One region of the Paraburkholderia unamae genome, then DNA from elsewhere that is predicted to be linked to it. Evidence: predicted binding sites of a transcription regulator. Region 1 holds the regulator's gene; the other holds the start of a gene.
The links. The regulator FliA, encoded in region 1, starts transcription of late flagellar genes. The targets are predictions, from matches to a motif close to CTAAAGTTTNNNNNNNNNNNGCCGNTA.

Region 1 (10,154 bases):
TCGCCACCGACTCGTGGGGCAACCTGAGCGCGACCTTCAACGGCCGCACGCTCCAGGCCTTCCTCGACTCGGGCTCGAACGCGTTCTTCTTCGCCGACAGCGGGCTTGCGCAGTGCGGCGGCAACCTCGGCACGTTCTACTGCCCGTCCACCACGCAGGGTTTCAGCGCAACGCTCATCCCCAATGGCTCGGGCGCGTCGGGCACCGCGAGCTTCAACATCGCCAACGCGAACACGCTGATCGGCAACGGCCAGAACTACGCGGCCAACAACCTGGGCGGGCAGTTCGGCTCGTCGGCAAGCCTCGACCTGGGGCTGCCGTTCTTCTACGGCCGCTATGTCTACTACGGTCAGGACATGACCGCGAGCGGCGGCAAGGCGCCCTTCGTCGCCTTCTGACGCCTGGCTCACACGGCGTGAGGCAAGGCGGGCGGCTTCGGACCGCCCGCCTCGAGCCTTGAGCGCGGCGCGCGCCATCGCTCGCCCGCAGTGATGGCACCCCGTTTCCATCCACCGAAATACCCCGGTTTCCCCGCCTTACTCCGTCAATCAGTGCCTGGCTTGCGCGGCAATAATCGCTCTCACTGAAAAAGGGCGCGCGCCAGCCGCGCAGCCGCGACGAGCGGCGCGTGCCCGCGACCGGAGCATGCGTGGCTGAGGACAGCGACCTCGAGAAAACCGAATCAGCCACTCCCAAGCGCATCGGCAAGGCGCGGGAGGAGGGGCAGGTTCCGCGTTCCCGGGAGCTTTCCACGTTCGCGCTGCTCTCGGCGGGCTTCTATGGCGCGTGGATGCTTTCGGGCACCATCAGCGAGCACTTGCAGGCCATGATGCGCGGCGCGTTCACGTTCAACCACGCGGGCGCGTTCGAAACGCGGCGCATGCTGATCGGCGCGGGCGTGGCCGCGCGCGAAGGTCTCATGGCGCTGTTGCCGGTGCTCGCGCTCACGGGCATCGCCGCGCTGCTCGCGCCCATGGCGCTCGGCGGCTGGCTCATCTCGACGAAGGCGCTTCAGCCGAACTTCGGCCGGCTCAACCCGATATCGGGCCTCGGGCGCATTTTCTCCGTGAACGGTCCGATCCAGCTCGGCATGTCGCTCGCCAAAACGCTGGTGGTGGGCGTGATCGGCGGCTCCGCGCTGTGGGTCCGGCGCGACGAGATCCTCGGGCTCGCCATGCAGCCCGCGTCGCGCGCGTTTGCCGACTCCATGCATCTGATCGCGGTTTGCTGCGGCACGACCGTGGCCGGCATGTTCGTGGTGGCCGCGCTCGACGTGCCGTATCAGCTCTGGTCGTACTACCGCAAGCTGCGCATGACCAAGGAAGAGGTCAAGCGCGAGCACCGCGAGAACGAGGGCGACCCGCACGTGAAGGGCCGCATTCGCCAGCAGCAGCGCGCCATCGCCCGCCGCCGCATGATGACCCAGGTGCCCAAGGCCGACGTGGTGGTGACCAACCCGACGCACTTCGCGGTCGCGATCAAGTACGCCGACGGCGAGATGCGCGCGCCCAAGGTGGTCGCCAAGGGCGTGAACCTCGTGGCCACGCGCATTCGCGAGCTCGCCACCGAGCACAACGTGCCGCTGCTCGAAGCACCGCCGCTCGCTCGCGCGCTCTATTACAACGTCGACCTCAACCGCGAAATTCCGGGACCGCTCTACGGCGCGGTCGCGCAGGTGCTCGCGTGGGTCTACCAGCTCAAGCGCTTTCGCGAACATGGCGGCGACGTGCCGATGGCGCCGACCGACCTCGACGTGCCGCCCGAACTCGACAAGGGCGCGATGAGCGCGGAAGACGAAGCCGAGGAAGCCGACGACGCGCTCACGCCCGAGGAGCGCGCCGCGGCGGCCAACCGCACGAATAGCGCAAACGCCGCGAACGCGGCGAATGCGGCAAACACCGCGAATGCAGGCAACGCGGCCAACGCATCGAACACCGCCGGTCGCGCCGATACCAATGCGCCGCGCGACGGCACTGAAGGAGCAACAGAATGAACGCCCGCACCGGTTTCCTCGCGCGGCGCCCGGAGATGCTGCAAAGCACGAATCTGCGCGCGCTGGCGGGACCGATCCTGATCTGCATGATCCTCGGCATGATGATCCTGCCGTTGCCGCCGTTCCTGCTGGATCTGCTGTTCACGTTCAACATCGCGCTTTCGGTGATGGTGCTGCTCGTCAGCATGTACACCACGAAGCCGCTCGACTTCGCGGCCTTCCCGAGCGTGCTGCTGTTCTCCACGCTGCTGCGGCTTTCGCTGAACGTGGCCTCCACGCGTATCGTGCTGCTCGACGGCCACTCGGGGCCGGGGGCGGCGGGCCAGGTGATCGAGTCGTTCGGCCACTTCCTCGTGGGCGGCAATTTCGCCGTGGGTATCGTGGTGTTCGTGATCCTCATGGTCATCAACTTCATGGTGATCACGAAGGGCGCGGGCCGTATCGCCGAAGTGTCCGCGCGCTTCACGCTCGACGCGATGCCCGGCAAGCAGATGGCGATCGACGCCGACCTGAACGCGGGCCTCATCAACGAGGACGCCGCGCGCAAGCGCCGTAGCGAAATCTCCCAGGAAGCCGAGTTCTACGGTTCGATGGACGGCGCGAGCAAGTTCGTGCGCGGCGACGCCATCGCGGGCCTGCTCATCATGGTGATCAACATCGTGGGCGGACTGATCGTGGGCGTCGTGCAGCACGGCATGCCGCTCGCCTCGGCGGGCGAGACCTACACGCTGCTCACCATCGGTGACGGTCTGGTCGCGCAGATTCCGTCGCTCGTCATCTCCACCGCGGCGGGCGTGATCGTCTCGCGCGTGGCGACCAACGAGGACATCGGCACGCAGCTCACCAGCCAGCTCTTCACGAACCCGCGCGTGCTGATGATCACGGGCACGATCATCGTCATCATGGGCCTGATTCCGGGCATGCCGCACTTCGCGTTTCTGCTGCTCGGCGGCGGCGCGATCCAGCTTGGCCGGGTAATGAAGAAGAAGACCGAAGCGAAGAACGCGAGCGCCGTGATTGCCGACGCCGTGCCGGCAGCCCTCACGCCGACGGAAAGCGCCGAGGCGACCTGGGACGACGTGGCGCTCATCGACACGCTCGGCCTCGAAGTGGGTTACCGCATCATTCCGCTCGTCGACAAGAACACCGATGGCGAGCTGCTCAAGCGCATCAAGAGCATCCGCAAGAAGTTCGCGCAGGAAATCGGCTTCCTGCCGCCGGTCATCCATATTCGCGACAACCTGGAGCTGCGCCCGAACGCCTACCGCATTGCGCTCAAGGGCGTGGAAGTGGGCACGGGCGAGGCGTATCCGGGCCAGTGGCTCGCGATCAACCCGGGCCAGGTGAGCGCGGTGCTGCCGGGCACGCCGACCACGGACCCGGCGTTCGGCCTGCCCGCCGTGTGGATCGATTCGAACGTGCGCGAACAGGCGCAGGTGTTCGGCTATACCGTGGTCGATTCGAGCACGGTCGTGGCGACGCACCTGAACCACCTCGTCGTGATGCACGCCGCCGAGCTGCTCGGGCGGCGCGAGGTGCAGGCGCTGCTCGAACGCGTGCAGAAGGACACGCCCTCGCTCGTGGACGACCTCGTGCCGAAGGTGCTGCCGGTCACGACGCTGCAAAAGGTCTTGCAGAACCTGCTGGAAGAAGGCGTGCCGATTCGCGACATGCGCACGATCATGGAGTCGCTCGCGGAGCACACGCCGCGCCTGAGCGACGCGCACGATCTCACGGCGGTGGTGCGCATCTCGCTTGGCCGCGCGATCACGCAGCAATGGTTCCCCGGCAACGCGGACATGCAGGTGATGGGCCTCGACGCGAACCTGGAGCGCGTGCTGTCGCAAACGCTCACCTCGGGTCCGAACCCAGGCCTCGAACCCGGCCTCGCGCACACGCTGCTCACGCAGACCGAGCAGGCGATGGGGCGTCAGCAGGCGCTGGGCCTCGCCCCCGTGATGCTCGTGCAGCACGCGCTGCGGCCGATGCTCTCGCGCTTCCTGCGCCGCAGCCTGCCGCAGCTCAAGGTGCTGTCGTACGCCGAAGTGCCGGACACGCGCAATGTGAAGGTGGTGAATGTGATTGGCGGGAATTGAGGCGCTGCGCGCGCTTCTCCGGTTCAGTAATCGCTTGCGCACGGCCGCATCGCGCGGCCGTCAATCTTCGGGCGCGTTCGCGCCGAACGTCAACTCTTAGACCTTCAGGCTGACGCTCACGATGTCGTCGCGGGCGCGGAACCCGACGCGTTCCACCATCTCGACGTCATCTAGGCGCCTGCGGGCGACGGCATGCGTCACGGTGGCGCGCGGCGCCCTCCGCGCGCCGATTCCATGAATAGCCCACATTTCCCCGCCCTGATCCATCGATCGTGAAGGGCGTGCCTTCGAAATAATTCCAACATCGGAAAAGGCTTTGCGCGTGACGCGCGGCCAGCAGCTATTCCGCGCCATTCCAGCAACAGACGTCCGGCGGCGGCCTAAGCCGCTCACCTCATCAGGGGCTCAGCTTGAACATTCGCAAATTCATCGGTGGCAACAGCCGCGACGCGTTACGGCTCGTACGCGAAGCGCTGGGTGCGGATGCCGTCGTGTTGTCGAACCGCACGCTCGATGACGGCAGCGTCGAAATCGTCGCGCTCGCGGATCGCGACCTCGCGGCAATCGCGCCCGCCGATGGCGCCGCGCAAGGGCAGGGCGCTCAAGGCGCTCAGGCCGGCGGCTTCGCGCAGCCGTCCGCCGCCGCGACGCAAATGCCTCGCACGCCGCGCGCCGCGCTGGGCGCGCCGTTGAGCGGCGCGGCCCCGGCCGCTGCGGCCACGGGTGCGAACCCCTATGCGAGCGGCATGCCGGATGTGTTCTCGTCGGTGTTCGGCGCGAGCCCCGAAGTGGGCGCGGAAGGTGACGGCGCGAGCGCCGATGCAGACGCCGACGCCGACAGCGATCACGCCGCCGACGCCGCCGTTTCGCTCGGCCAGGACGCCGCGCCGGCCTCGTCGCGCGCCGCAGCGGGCCAGCAGGCCACGCGCTCGCCGATGCCGCCGACGCTGCAATCCACCATGCAGGCCGCGCCGCAACCCACTCGTCAGGCGATGCCGAATCCGCACGCCTCGCTGCTGCCGCCGCTGCATGGCATGAGCGAGCCGGCTTCCGCTTCGACCGCATCAACCATCGCACCGACTATCGCGCCAACGTTCGCGCCATCGTTTGCCCCGGGCGTGAACCCGGCCGCCAACGGCATGCAGATCAACGCCGCCACGGTCTCCGACGCGCCCGTCGCCGCCCGCGAAGCCGCCTCGCGTCTCGAACAGGCCGCCGCCCACGCCTCGCCCGAAGCGCTTTCGGCGCCGCGCACGATGGCCGAATCGAACCCGTGGCTCATCGACCACGCCCGCCGGATCGCGAACCAGCAGAACGGCGTGCGCGAGCCGGGCATGACGCCCTCGGCCGCGGCGGCGCGGGGTATGGGCAGTGTCGCCGACCCGGTGCGCCCGCCCGACATCGACGCGAGCACGCCCGACTGGGCGCTCGAAGCGGCCCACGCGGCCGCGCGCCGCGCAGCGCAGCGTCTCGGCCACAGCCCCGACGCCGCGGGCCCGCCGCCCGTCACCGCCAACCGCAACGCGCAAGCGGCCGCCGAAGGCGCGCCCGCGAACGCGGCGCAGACGGTGAGCGAAGCGATCCGCTCACGCATCGAACAGGTGGTCAACGAGACCGTGATGAACGAGCTCGCTTCGATGCGCGGCATGATGGAAGAGCAGTTCGCGGGCCTCCTGTGGGGCGAGCGCCAGCGCCGCAGCCCGGTGCAAGGCGCGCTCACCAAGCAGCTGTTCGCCGCGGGTTTCTCGGCGCAGCTCGTAAAGATGATGATCGACCGCCTGCCCGCGGTCGAGACCGAAGAAGCCGGCATGGAGTGGCTCCAGTCGATGCTCGAATCGAACCTGCCCGTGCTCGAAGACGAAGAGGCGCTCATGGAGCGCGGCGGCGTGTTCGCGCTGATGGGCCCGACGGGCGTGGGCAAGACCACGACCACGGCCAAGCTCGCCGCGCGCTGCGTGATGCGCTTCGGCGCGAGCAAGGTCGCGCTGCTCACCACCGACAGCTACCGTATCGGCGGCCACGAGCAACTGCGCATTTTCGGCAAGATCCTCGGCGTTTCGGTGCACGCGGTGCGCGACGGCGCGGACCTGCAACTCGCGCTCACGGAACTCAAGAACAAGCACATCGTGCTGATCGACACGATCGGCATGAGCCAGCGCGACCGCGCCGTGGCCGACCAGATCGCCATGCTGTGCGGCGCGGGCCGCCCGGTGCAGCGCCTGCTGCTCCTCTCGGCGACCAACCACGGCGACACGCTCAACGAAGTCGTGCAGGCCTACCAGAGCGAAAACGCACCGCTCACGGGCTGCATCCTCACCAAGCTCGACGAGGCGACCAACCTCGGCAGCGCGCTCGACACGGTGCTGCGCTACAAGCTGCCGGTCCACTACGTTTCGACGGGCCAGAAAGTCCCCGAGAACCTTTACGTGGCGACGCGCCGCTTCCTGATCCGCAGCGCGTTCTGCATTCCGCGAGAGAGTTCGCCGTTCGTGCCGCACGAAGACGATATCCCCGCGCTGCTGTCGGCACTCTCGACGCGTTCGAATTCGCAGGCTCCCGAGGTCAGGTTTGGATAAGTTCGTGATCGATCAGGCAGAGGGGCTGCGGCGCCTGCTGGCGCGCGAAGGCTCGCGCGTGGTGGCGGTGACGGGCGGCGCTGGCGCGCCCGGGCGCACGACCGCCGTGGTCAATCTCGCGGCGGCGCTCACCGCGCAGGGCAAGGATGTGCTCATCGTCGACGAGTGCCTGGGGCCGCGCTCCGTGTGCGCGCTCGTGGGCGGTGTGCGCGGCGCGGGCAACTTCGCCGCCGTGATGCGCGGCGAGCGCACGCTCGAAGAAGCCGTCGGCCGTCACGCGCTCGGTTTCGGCGTGCTGGCCGCCTCGCGCGACAACCGCGCCCAGTACACGAGCGCGCAACTGCAAAAGGTGCTCTCGGGCCCCGCCGACATCGTGTTGATCGACGCGCAGCTCGACGCCGAAGGCGCGCTCTCGCCGCTCGCCATGCACGCACACGACGTGCTGATCGTGATGCGCATCGGCGCGCAGGCGATCACCGACGCCTACGCGTGCATGAAGCGGCTGCACTTCGCGCATGCGATCGCACAGTTCCGCGTGCTCGCGAACCACGTGACGAACGTGCCCGACGCGCAAGCCGCCATCGAAAATCTCGCGGGTGTGGCGGGGCGCTACCTGAGCGTGTCGCTCGAAAGCGCGGGCTACGTCGCCGCCGACCCGTATATGGCGCAGGCGTTCAAGCTCGCGCGCTGCATCGTCGATGCGTTTCCGTCCACGGCCGCCGCGCGCGACTTCCGCCACGTGGCCGCGGAGCTGCCGCACTGGCCGATGCGTCCCGCCGTTTCGGCGTGCTCGCCGGCCACGGCGCGCGGGCGCGCGCCGTTCGCGGCTATCGACGCCGACGACCCGCAAGTCGGCGCGTCGACTGAAGCACTCGAGGACCAGCCGGACCTCGCCACGCAGGAATCCCGTGACGCGCATGCCCGGCATGACGCCCACGGCAGGGATGTCACGGACGGCGCGCCGCAAGCCGCCGACGGGACAAACGCAGCACAGGCAGCACATGCAGGACACGCCGCACACAGCACGCTCGCCGCGAACGCAGATTCGTTCGTGGCGGCCGTGACGGGTGTGCATACCGCACCCGATGCACCATCCGCGACCGCGCCGGCCCACGTGGGCTGGCTGGCCGAGACGCCCGCGCAGCGGCCGTCGCCGCAGCACGTCTGACGTGCGCACGACGCAGCGAGGGACATGAGAAGTGGAGAGCACGATGTATAACGCTCAAGGAAAAATTTCGCAGGCCGACGTGCTTGCGAAGTACGCGCCGCTCGTGAGGCGGCTGGGGTTGCAGCTCGTCGCCAAAATGCCGGCGAGCGTCGACCTCGACGATCTGATCCAGGCCGGCATGATCGGCCTGCTCGACGCGGCGAACCGCTACAAGGAAGATCAGGGCGCGCAGTTCGAGACCTATGCGAGCCAGCGCATTCGCGGCGCGATGCTCGACGAGCTGCGCAGCAACGACTGGTTGCCGCGCAGCCTGCGCCGTACGTCGCGCGAAGTGGAGAGCGCGGTGCACCAGGTGGAGCAGCGTCTTGGCCGCTCGGCGAGCGAAACCGAGGTCGCCGATCACCTGAACATGCCGCTCGACGAATACCAGTCGATGTTGCAGGACCTGCATGGCAGCCAGCTCATCTACTACGAAGACTTCGACCGCTCGGCCGAGGACGAGCCGTTTCTCGACCGCTACTGCGTCGATCACTCGGACCCGCTTTCGGCGCTGCTCGACGACAGCCTGCGCGGCGCGCTCGTCGAGGCGATCGAGCGCCTGCCCGAGCGCGAGAAGCTGCTGATGTCGCTTTACTACGAGCGTGGCATGAACCTGCGCGAGATCGGCGCGGTGATGGAGGTGAGCGAGTCGCGCGTGTGCCAGCTGCACAGCCAGGCCGTGGCGCGCCTGCGCACGCGGCTGCGCGAGATGTCGTGGGCGAGCGCGGAGAATTGAGGCGATAGACGGCCCCGCGTGTGCGGTTCGCGGGCCGGGCGCAGTGCGAGAGCCGGGGTGCGGGAGCGCTTCGGCTCTTCTTTTTGGGGCAAAGAGGCTCGCACCAACAAAAAAGCCGAAGCGTCCCCGCTCCGGCTTTTTTTACGCACCGCCCAAACGCCTACAGCCCGCCTACAGCCCGAACGCCGGCAGCCGTCCGTCGGGACCGTACAGCATCGCGCCATTGCCCGTCTCGCCGCGCAGGATCGCCAGCGCGCGCCGGTTATGCTCCATGCGCGTGCGGATCATCATGCCGATCGTGAGGTTCTTGCGGCGCGCGCGCTCGGTCGAGCCCTTGAGCAGCGCCCACTGGCTCGTGAGGCGCGCGTCGCCGTCACAGGCCATCTCGATGCCCTTGCGCCCGCCCGGCAGGCCAAGGCCCGCCAGTTGCGCGTCGCGCGCCTTTTCGAGGCCCGCCAGACGCTGCGTGAGCGTGGTCTTCTGCTCGACGATCTGCGGCAGCGCCTCCATGCCGTCGGCCGACACGAGCGCCTTTTCTTCATAGGCGAGCAGCGACGCGAACGCCTCAACCGTGGCGTGTTCGTCGATCAGCGTGGCTAGCAGGGCATCTTTCATCGAGGGGCACCAGAAAATTCAGTGTTTGCGCAGCACGCGGGCGTCATCAGTTGCCCGACGCGGGCCTCATCAGCTCGCGCGCGGTCTGGAGCACGCCGTCGGCGATCTTGCCGGCGTCGATCTGCAACGTGCCGTTGCTGATGGCGTCCTTGATCGACTGCACGTGCGCCACGTCGATATCGGCCGCGCCGCTCGCTGCGAGCGAGCGCAGCGTGGAGGAGAGGGAAGAAAGGCTCACGTTCGCATCGCCTTGTGAAGCGCCGGACGCGTTCGCGGCGCTCGCGCTGCCAGCGGCGCCGGACGTGGCCGCGGTATTCGAGGCGCTCACGGCGCCAGCCGAATCGCCTTGCGAACGCGCGACGCCATCTTGAAGCGCGCGCGGATCATTGCGGGTGGAGGAGTCAACTTTCACGATGGGCTTCCTGATCGATTTGACCTTGATAACGGCATGAGGCGGGCTGAACTTTAGCGCGAAAGTCCCGCCGTTACACGCTGTTACGTGTGCTGGCGCACACAGTCGCAACCGGGGCGCAACCAGGCCCGTTCAAGACACGCTCGATCCGTCTCATCCCAATCCGCCCTAAATCTGGATCTGCACCGTGCCGGCGTCCTTGACCACGCCGGTGATGACCTGGCCCCCGCTCGTGCGCACGCGCACCTGCTGGCCCGGCTCCGCGTTGCTGAGCGCGCTGCCTTCGGCGGAGATCGTGAAATTGGTGCCCACGGCGATCACCTTGACGGTCTGTCCGATGATGACCGACGCCGCGCTGCGCAGCATGTCGGTGCGCAGCGGCAGGCCGGCGGAGATGCGCATGCGGGCGACGGCGCCGCTCGCCTGGTTGGGGTCGGTGACGACGGTCTGCGGCAGGCTCGCGAGGTCGCCCGAGAGCGGCATGAAGTCGGCGGCCGAGAGGGCCTCGCCCGCGCCGAT
Region 2 (10,154 bases), on a different contig from region 1:
GCGTGCGCAGGAGCATCGATTCGCTCGTGCTGCCATACGGATTGAACACGCGGATCTGGATGTTCTGATGGCTGCTGAGCGCAGCCATCAGACGGTCGATGTCGTGGAAGTTCAGGTCGTCCACGAGCATGCGCACGTGCACGCCGCGATCGGCCGCATAGAGCGCCGAGCCGAGCAGCAGCTTGCCGGTGGTGTCCTCGTTGGCGATGTAGTACTGCATGTCGAGCGTCTTCGTCGCCGCCCGTGCGAGCGCGATGCGCATTTGCAGCGAGTCGGTGCCGGTGGCGAGCAGGCGAAAGCCCGACTGGCCGGGATGCGCGGCCTCGGGCGCGGCGAGCGCGAGGCCGAGCGGCGTGGCGCTTGCCTCGGACGCGGGCAGGGCCGAGGTGGTCTCGCGCGGGTAGTCGGTGGCGGGCGGGCGTGTCGCGCAGCCCGCGACGAGCGTGAAGCAGAGCAGCGCAAAAAGCGCGCGAAGCGTGCGCCGCGCGTGAGGCGCCGGCAACGGCGGCAGGCGGCGCGAAAAAACGGCGGGCAGGGCGAAATGCGCGGCCAAGCGGGATCTCCTTTGCGAACGTCGCATCGTGGGATGGTTCGTTTTCATTGCACGGCCTTCGCGGGGATTCTACGGGAAGCCGCCCGCCGTGCTTGCGGCAGCGGGCAAGCTGGCTGAGCAATTTTCGAGCCTCATCGGCAGGGCGGCAAGGCGTGACGATTACGCTTGCAGCCCGGCCGCAAGCAGCGGCGCTCGCCGTGGCGCGTCACTGCGCGCACGGCGAACGACAGGAGCGTGCGACGGAAGCGGAAGCGGAAGCGCTGGCGCGCTCGCGCATTGGGCGGCGCGTGCGGCGTGAGCGTCGAGACGCTCACGCCGGTGTTGCGTGGTCAGCCGCGCTCGGGCGTGGCGCGGGCGGCGCCTTGCGCGTCGCGCGAGCTGCCGCGCGCCGGCTTGCCGGCCCAGTAGCCCGCGAGCACCGAGCCCGAGAGGTTGTGCCACACCGAGAACAGGGCGCCGGGCAGAGCGGCGAGCGGCGAGAAGTAGAGTTTGCCGAGGGTCGCGGCGAGCCCCGAGTTCTGCATGCCCACTTCGATGGCGAGCGTGCGGCACACGGATTCATCGAAGCCGAGCAGTCGGCCCCCCCAATAGCCGCCGAGCAGGCCGATGCCGTTGTGCAGCACCACGCCGAGCGCGACGAGCGGGCCGACCGTGGCGATGCTCGCGTGCGTGCCGCCCACGACGGCTGCGATGATCGCGAGGATCGACACCATGGAGACGAGCGGCAGCACCGGCTCGACGCGGCGCACGAGGCCGCCCGCAAGGCGGTTCACGACGAGGCCGATCGCGATCGGCAGGCCGACGATTTGCAGGATGCTCATGAGCATGCCGTGCACGTCGACGACGATCGAGGCATCGACGTAAAGACGCGTGAGGAGCGGCGTCGCGAACACGCCGACGAGCGTGGAGAGCGCGCTGATCGTCACCGAAAGCGCGACGTCGCCGCGCGCGAGATAGATCATCACGTTCGACGCCGTGCCGCTCGCCACACTGCCCACGAGCACCATGCCCGCGGTGAGGTCGGGCGGCATGTGCAGCACCTTGGCGATCGCCCAGGCGGCGAGCGGCATGACGAGGTAGTGCAGGAAGATGCCGGCCGCCACGGGCGCGGGGCGCGTGAAGACGCGCTGGAAGTCGGCGAACGAGAGTGTCACGCCCATCGCCAGCATGATGATCATCAGGAGCGTGGTGACGTGCGGCGCGATTGGCGCGACGAGGCCCGGATCGAAGTACGCAAGCAGTGAAACGAGGACAGCCCAGAGCGGGAAGAGTCGGGTGATCGGGGCAAGCATGAAAGGGTGGTCCGTGAGAGGGGTTCGTTTTAGGTCGTGGCGCGCGTTGCCTTGCCGAGGCGGCGGGGCTGTCTCCTTTGTCGGCGGGACCTGGCGCTTTAGCACCCGGCCCCCTCCATGCAGCGCACGGTTCCTGCCCTCGTGGGACGGACGGCGCATGGGGCGCCAGCCGCCTATTTTAACCGCTTGCTTAACCCGTCACCTCGCACCCCTTATCTGGCCATTACCCGGCCATCACCTGGCCTGGGCGAGCAGGCTCATGCGGTGAAAGCGCCATGTCATGAGCACGGCGACCGTGGTGAGCCCCGCCGCGAGGCCCCACCAGAGGCCGAGCGCGCCAAGGCCGAAGTGGAACGCGAGCGCGTATCCCAACGGAAAACCGATGCCCCAGTAACCGAGCGTGGCCGCGACCATCGGCACGCGCGTGTCCTTCAGGCCGCGCAGGCAACCCGAGCCCACGGTCTGCGCGCCGTCGACGATCTGGAAGATGGCCGCGACGCCGAGCAGCGTGGCCGCGAGCCCGACCGTGTGGGCGTTGGCCGGATCGTCGAGATGCAGATAGAGCCCGACGATCCAGTGCGGCGCGAGCACCATCACGAGCGCCGAGAGCGTCATGAAACCCACACCGAGCGCGAGCGCGACGAAACCCGCGTGGCGCGCCGCGCGCGGCACGCCCGCACCGATCCAGTAACCCACGCGCACGTTGGCCGCCTGGCCGATCGCGAGCGGCACCATGAAGGTCACGGAGGCCACGTTCAGGGCGATCTGGTGCGCCGCGAGCGGCGTTTCGCCGAGCAGGCCCGCGAGCAGGCCGGTGGCGAGAAAGAGCGTCGCCTCGACGGCATAGGTGATGGCGACCGGCCAGCCGATCGCAAACAACTCGCCCATGAGCGGCGCCGTGGGCCGGCGCGCGATCACGAAACGCTGGTGCGAGGGGCGCAGGTGCAGCAGGGCCATCAGCACGAACGCCGTGAGCCAGACCGTTGTGGTCGTGGCGGCCGCCGAGCCGAGAAAGCCCAGTCGCGGCAGCCCCCACACGCCGTGGATCAGCCCGTAATTGAGAAAGCCGTTGCTGAACACGCTCGCAATCGACACCCACAAGAGGCGCCGCGCCGCGCCGATGGCGGGCAGGAACGAGCGCATGAGTCCCACGCCGATCAGGCTCGCGGGCGCGCCCCAGCGCAGCACGGCCGTGTATTCGCCGATGTGATGGGCGAGCAGCGCGGGCTCGCCGAGCGCGCGCAGGATCGGCTCCGCGAACGAGAGCAGCGCGAAGGCGGGCAGCGAGAGCAGCAGCGAAAGCGCGAAGCCCGTCCAGTAGATGTGCGGCACCTGGCTTTCGTTGGCGGCGCCGCGCGCCTGCGCGACGCTCACGCTCACCGAGGTCAGCACGCCTTGCAGCACGGTCACCACGACGAAGAACATGTTCGCGCCGAGGCCGCCCGCGGCGAGCGCGTCGGCGCCCAGCGAGCCGAGCAGCACGGTGTCGGTGACGCTCATCGCCATCTGCGAGAGCTGGGCGATCGCGAGCGGTCCGGCGAGGCGGGCGGTGTCGGCGGCGTGACGGCGCAGCGTGGGCGATGTGGAAACGGCGCGGCCGGAAAGCGTGGTTCGGGTCATGAAAAACAAGCGGCGCGAGATACGCGCCGCAAGGCTCTGAGTACGGTTGTCTGTCGAAACTGAAAGCTTATTGCGCGGCGGTCGCGTTGTCGATCCGCGCGCTCAAATACGGTGCATGGGTGTCGCTTGCGCGCAATTCCGGTCGGGCGCTTTGATGGGCGCATCGATCGGCACTTTAATCCGGCTCTTTGATGGCAATGCGCGTGTCGCCGAGCAGCACGACCTGGCCCGCGCGGATCTTGCAGGTCTTGCGCAGTTCGACCTCGCCGTCCACTTTCACCGCGCCCGAGGCGACGACCTGCTTGGCCGAGCCGCCGCTGTCCGCGAGGCCGGTGATCTTCAGGAGGTTGTGCAGTTCGACGTAGTCGCCGGTGAGCGTGAAATCGAGATTGGGCATGGCGGATCGGCATTCAGATGCGCGCGGGAGGCGCGCGAAGGGTGAGCATCATAAGCGATCGCCGGCTTGCCGCGGCCCTCTGTGGCGTACACGCTGCTGTCACATCTCGGGGCCAGATGTTATGAATTCGTCAGAAAGTGCAACGTTGAGTAACGTTGCGGGACCGCGCGGCGATCTTCAGACCAAAATGGTTTCACCCGGATCGACAGCGCCGCCCAACCTTGCTCATTCGTTTTACCGGGCGGCTACATCGAGCGGGGGCGCGGCTGTAGCGGACCTGTTCGCCGCAACCGAGCCTTCGGAACCACTGCAACGAGGATACGCCATGACCCAGATTCGCAAACTGCTGACCGCTACCGCCGCTTTTGCCACCGTGACCACGGCCGCCGTGTTCGCGCAGGGTGCGTTTGCCCAAACTGCGACCCAGGGTGCGGCACAGGCCGGCGGCGGGGCGCCCGCGCTGGCACCTTCCGCCGCACCGGCGATGGCGCCGGGCCAGATGGGCGGCCAGGCACCCAGCCAGGCGCCGGCCGCTGCCGGTATCGCGCAACCCGCGCCCGCGCCGCAGAACCTGACGGCGCCGCAGTCAGCCGACCCGCTGGTGCAAAAGCGCAACGCGAACGCGGCGGCGAACGCCGAGTACCGCAGCGCCAAAAAGTCGGCGAATGCGGAGTACGGCGACGCGAAGAAGCAGGCGAAGTCGCAGTACAAGGCCCAGGTGCAGGACGCCAAGATCATCCACAAGGCCGACCGTCAGGCCAACGACTCGGAGATGAAAGACCAGATGATGAACGGCATGTCGGCCCAGCAGCAGGGCGGCCAGGTCCAGCAGGCTCCGCAGTCCTCGCAGTAAGCGACTGATGGCGGGACCGTCGGGACTGTTGGGAGCAGAAACGGTGGCGGCGTCCGGCAACGGGCGCCGCCGCTTCGTTTTTCGGCGCACGCTTTCGGGCCGGCGCCGAAGTTGTCGCTAAATATCGCCAGATCGCCGCAGAATCAGGCGCTTGCGGATGCGGGGTGTATGGATATACAGTGTGCGTCGCCCCGTCCGATTCGCCACGTTCACTGTTCCTGCGCCCGCCGTGTCCACTGTTTCCCTCGCCGATCCCTCGTCCGCCTCCGTCTCTGTCGCCGGCGACGACGTTGCCAGGCCAGGCGCCGATACGGCCAACGCCGTTTCCGCGTGGCTCGCCAAGCTCAACGACGCGCAGCGCGAAGCGGTCGAGCACGGCGGCGAAGCGGGCTACGCGCCGGGCTCGGCGCTACCGGGGCCGCTGCTCGTGATCGCGGGGGCGGGGTCGGGCAAGACCAATACGCTCGCGCACCGCGTCGCGCATCTGATCGCGAACGGCGCCGATCCGCACCGCATCTTGCTGCTCACGTTCTCGCGCCGCGCCGCGCAGGAGATGACGCGCCGCGTCGCGCGCATCGCCGCCGGCGTGCCGGGCGTGGCCGCAACGCTTGCGCAGGGGCTCACCTGGGCGGGCACGTTTCACGGCGTGGGCGCGCGCCTCTTGCGCGAATACGCGGATCACATCGGCCTTTCACCGGCGTTCACGATCAACGATCGCGAGGATTCCGCCGATCTCATGAACCTCGTGCGCCACGAACTGGGTTTCTCGGCGAAGGAAAAGCGCTTTCCGTCGAAGTCCACGTGTCTTGCGATCTATTCGCGCGCGGTCAACACGGGCGACTCGCTCGCGAACGTGCTCAACCGCTCGTTCTCGTGGTGCCTCGAATGGGAACCGCAGTTGCGCGTGCTGTTCGCCTCGTACGTGGACGCCAAGCAGAAGCAGAACGTTCTCGACTACGACGACCTGCTGCTCTACTGGGCGCACATGGCCGCCGAGCCTGCGATTGCCGCCGATCTCGCGGGACGCTTCGACCATATCCTCGTCGACGAATATCAGGACACCAATCGGCTTCAGGCGTCGATCCTGCTCGCACTCAAGCCCGACGGCCGCGGCCTGACCGTGGTCGGCGACGACGCCCAGGCGATTTACTCGTTTCGCGGCGCGACCGTGCGCAACATTCTCGATTTTCCGGCGCAGTTCGACCCGCCCGCGCGTCAGGTGACGCTGGAGCGCAACTACCGGTCGACCGCGCCGATTCTCGCGGCGTCGAACGCCGTAATCGACGCGGCTGCCGAGCGCTTCACGAAGAACCTCTGGACCGATCGCCCTTCGCAGCAGCGCCCGCGACTCGTGACGGTCGCCGACGAGGCCACTCAGGCGCGCTACGTCGTCGAGCAAATCCTCGAGGCGCGCGAAGCGGGCATGAAGCTCAAGCAGCAAGCCGTGCTGTTTCGCGCCGCGCACCACAGCGCAACGCTCGAAATCGAGCTGGCGCGGCGCAATATCCCGTTCGTTAAATTCGGCGGACTGCGCTTTCTGGACGCCGCGCATGTGAAGGACGTGCTGGCGGTGCTGCGCTGGGCGGAAAACCCGCTCGACCGCGTGGCGGGCTTTCGCGTCACGCAATTGCTGCCGGGTGTGGGGCCCGCCAACGCCGCGCGCCTGCTCGACCAGGTGGCCGCCTGCACGGGCGCGTATCGCGCCGCCGAGGCGCTCGCGGCCTTCGCGCCGCCGCCGCGCGCGGCCGAGGACTGGCCCGCGTTCGCCTCGCTCGTCGACAGCCTTGCCATGCGCGCCACGCCGTGGCCCGCCGAATTCGAGCGCGTGCGGCGCTGGTACGAGCCGCATCTCGAACGCAATCATGAGGACGCCCAGGTGCGTCTCGCCGATCTGTTGCAGATGGAGAGCATTGCGAGCACCTACGCGTCGCGCGAGCGCTTTCTCACCGAACTCACGCTCGATCCGCCCGACGCCACGAGCGCCGAATCCGCCGATCCGCTGCTCGACGAGGACTATCTGATCCTCTCGACGATCCATTCGGCGAAAGGGCAGGAGTGGCGCAATGTGTTCGTGCTCAACGGCGTGGACGGCTGCATTCCGTCCGACCTCGGCGCGGGCAGCGACGAGGAACTGGAGGAAGAGCGGCGTCTGCTCTACGTGGCGATGACGCGTGCGAAGGAGGATCTGCACATCGTCGTGCCGCAGCGTTTTTACGTGCACAACCAGGTGGCGTCGGGCGACCGGCACGTGTGGGCGTCGCGCACGCGCTTCATCGCCACGCCCATGCTGCCGCTGTTCGAATCGCGCGCGTGGCCGCCCGCGCCCGTGGCGAGTGCGCCGAGCGCGACGGGGCTCGCCGCCGCCGCGCAGGCGAAAGTCGAGATTGCCGCGAAGCTCAGGAAGATGTGGGATTAGGCGTGCGGCGCGCCGCCCGCGAGGCGGGCGCGCCGGCGCTCAGTGCCGCTGCTCGCGCGCCGCGGTCCGCTGCGGCGGCATGAAGAAGTTGCGCAGCCATGCGGCGAGGCGCGTGAACACGTCGTCGGGTTCTTCGACGAAGATTTCGGGCTTGAGCAGCCGCAGGTACTCCATGATCTGCTGCGCTTCCTGCTTCTGGAACGCGCCGTGCGTGATGCCGAGCCGCAGCAGCCCGCGCAGTTCGCCCAGCCGCTCGCGCGCGGCGCTGCCGCTTGCCTGCTCGCAACCGATCTTGGCCTCGTACACGCGCTGGCGCAGCGACTCCGAAAGCCGCCAGGCGGGCGTCTGCATCGACTCTTCGAGCGCCTGGATGTCTTGCACGCTCGACTTGATCTGCGCCGCGAGCGGGTCGACGAGCGAGGCGTCGCCCTGGGCTTCGTTCACGATGGCCGCCGCCCAGTCGCGGCATTGCTTCGAGAGTTCGTCGGGCGTCCACTCGGGCCGCGACGCGACGCCAAAGCCGAATTCGCTTGCCTGACGCATCAGGATCGAGACGACTTCGGGAAATTCCTTGTCGAGCGTGCGCTTGGCCCACGCGTACTGGCCGCCCTGGAGCAGCCGCTGCACGGCGTGCTCGGTGAGCGGCGTCATGTTGTCGAGCAGTTTCGCGCGCAGGTAGTCCTCGAACGACGGCGTGGCGAACTGCGGGTCGAGCTTGACCGAGACGCGCAGGAACGCGTCGAAGTCCTTGCGCAGCGACGCAAGCGTTTCTTCTTTCAGATTGAGGGTGATCTGCCCCATTGTGGTTGCCCCGGTGTAATCCTTATCCCTTCTCATGCGCTCGCGCCGTTCGAGCACAGGCCCGCCAGAGCAGGCCTTGACGGGTTTATCGGCGGGACGGGCCGAAACTTGAGCGCACCTGCCGGGGAACGCCTCAGCGCAGGACGACGCCTTGCCAGAGGAAGAACACGCCGAGCCCCACCGCAATGGTGAGGAGCGGGCGCTTCGTGAGTGCGCTCACGACGATGGCCGCGAGCGCGCCGACGAGCTGCGGGTTGCGCCAGGTGAGCTCCGCGCCCTGGCCGTGGGGCGAGACGGCCATCGGCACGATGATGGCCGTGAGCACCGTGACGGGCACGAAGCCGAGCGCGGTGCGCACGAGCGGCGGGAACACGAGCCGCTCGCCGAGCACGAACACGGCAGTGCGCACGACCCAGGTGATGAGGGCCATGCCGAGGATCAGGACGACGTAGTTCATTGCCCGGCTCCGGCGGTGCGTTGGACGGTGGGCGGCTTGCGCGGGTGTTCGCCGCTGGCGCGCGCGCCGCGCGGCGTGCCGGGGCGCGACAGGACGACGCCGACCACCACGCCCGCGAGCACGGCGCCGAGCAGGCCGAGCTTGTACGGCCAGCCTTGCCAGAAGAAAGCGAGCACGCCGGCGGTTGCTGCCGCGGCGAAATAGCGCACGGCGACGAGCTGCGGCACCACGATGGCGATGAAGGTGGCGACCATCGCGAAGTCGAGGCCGAGCGACTGGAGCCCCGGGAAGGCGGCGCCGAACAGCAGGCCGACCGCGGTCCAGAGCTGCCAGTTCAGGTACATCGAGAGGCCCGAACCGAGGAAATGCCACGGCGAGACGTCGTCGCCGGGGGGATGGCGGCGGAAATGCGCCCAGGCGACCGCGAACACTTCGTCAGTCAGCAGGCCGCCCAGCGCGAGGCGCCAGCGCAGCGGCAGGTGCGACACGTAGGGCGCGAGCGTGGCGCTGTAGAGCACGTGGCGCAGGTTCACGATCAACGTGGTGGCCCAGATGACGGCGAAGCTCGCGTGCGAGGCGATCAGCCCGAGCGCGATGAACTGCGCGGAGCCGGCGAACACGGCGAGCGACATGAACTGGCCGTGCCAGAGCGAAAGCGGGCCCGAGGTGACGAGCGTGCCGAAAATCACGCCGAAGGGCGCGGCGCCGATCATCATGGGGATCGTGTCGCGCGCGCCGGCGGCGAATTCGGCGAAGCGCCCGGTTTGCGGCGTGGAATGGGTGGTCAAACTATCCTCCTGATACATGAGGACAGCTTAGCGGGCGGCCTTGCGCGTGGCTTGTACGTTCTTGCGGCGCGGGTGCCGAAGCCTGGCGCCCCGGCGGCGCTCAGGACGACTGCCAGCGCCCCGGCGGCACGCCGAACATTCGGCGAAAGTGCCGCGTGAAGTGGCTCTGGTCGGTGAAGCCGCTGGCCGCGGCGACGTCGGCGACGGTGGCGCCGTCGCGCAGCGGGCCGAGCGCGCGTTGCAGGCGCAACTGCGTGCGCCACGCGTGCGGTGGCAGCCCGGTCGCCTGGGTGAACAGGCGCGTGGCGTGAAACGGCGAGAGGCCCACGGCCTGGGCGAGATCGGCCACGCGCAGCGGCGTGGCGAGATCGGCGGCGAGGAGCGCCTTCATCGTCTCCACGCGCGCATCGTTGGGGCCATGCTTGAGCGCGGCCTCGCGCGTGCGGCCGTAGCGCGTGAGGAGCGTCGAGAGCGCGTCGAGCAACGCGCCTTCCACGGCGAGCAGATCCGGATGTGCAGCATATGGCGCGTTCGCAAGCGCGGGGGCCTCGGGCAGCGCGGTGACAGTGCTCGTGCGTGCGTCGAGCCCGGCGTGTGTGCGCCGCCGGTCAGTGTCGCTTTCCAGCAGCCGGTGCGCGCGAGAGAGGCGGTCCGCGAGATCGAGATCGTGAATCACCTCGGAGTCGAACCACGGCAACGGCTGCGCGCGGCCGGCGATTTCGGCGGCGAGGTCGTGCAGGAAGCCGATCGGCACGTACATCACCCGATAGCTCCAGCCTTCGTCGACAGCGCGCGAGCCCGTGTGCAACTCGCCCGGATTGATGACCGGCACGGTGCCCGTTTCCGCGACATGCTGTGAGCCGCGATACCGGAAGCATTCCGCGCCGCCTTCGATCACGGGGATCGTGTAGGCCTCGTGCCAGTGGGGCGCGAACGTGTGCTCGTGGTATTCGGCTGTGACGAGATCCCCGCCGGGC

Region 2: a site for FliA is predicted at 8,019-8,045, ahead of C7402_RS14710 (DUF4088 family protein). Genes of this name have one in related genera too.

What each region holds. Positions count from the first base shown of each region.
Region 1 covers NZ_QEOB01000001.1:104,354-114,507, reverse strand. The annotation lists gene C7402_RS00525 (DUF3443 domain-containing protein) at 1-398, shown strand, start outside; partial or broken gene flhB (flagellar biosynthesis protein FlhB) at 650-1,849, shown strand; gene flhA (flagellar biosynthesis protein FlhA) at 1,990-4,089, shown strand; gene flhF (flagellar biosynthesis GTPase FlhF) at 4,500-6,665, shown strand; partial or broken gene C7402_RS00505 (MinD/ParA family ATP-binding protein) at 6,658-7,482, shown strand; gene C7402_RS00500 (RNA polymerase sigma factor FliA) at 7,877-8,608, shown strand; gene C7402_RS00495 (flagella synthesis protein FlgN) at 8,780-9,223, opposite strand; gene flgM (flagellar biosynthesis anti-sigma factor FlgM) at 9,270-9,635, opposite strand; gene flgA (flagellar basal body P-ring formation chaperone FlgA) at 9,804-10,154, opposite strand, start outside.
Region 2 covers NZ_QEOB01000006.1:198,873-209,026, reverse strand. The annotation lists gene C7402_RS14745 (phospholipase D family protein) at 1-580, opposite strand, end outside; gene panS (ketopantoate/pantoate/pantothenate transporter PanS) at 883-1,845, opposite strand; gene C7402_RS14730 (MATE family efflux transporter) at 2,080-3,465, opposite strand; gene C7402_RS14725 (RNA-binding S4 domain-containing protein) at 3,641-3,862, opposite strand; gene C7402_RS14720 (hypothetical protein) at 4,188-4,715, shown strand; gene C7402_RS14715 (ATP-dependent helicase) at 4,945-7,131, shown strand; gene C7402_RS14710 (DUF4088 family protein) at 7,171-7,932, opposite strand; gene C7402_RS14705 (AzlD domain-containing protein) at 8,066-8,389, opposite strand; gene C7402_RS14700 (AzlC family ABC transporter permease) at 8,386-9,195, opposite strand; gene C7402_RS14695 (AraC family transcriptional regulator) at 9,278-10,154, opposite strand, start outside.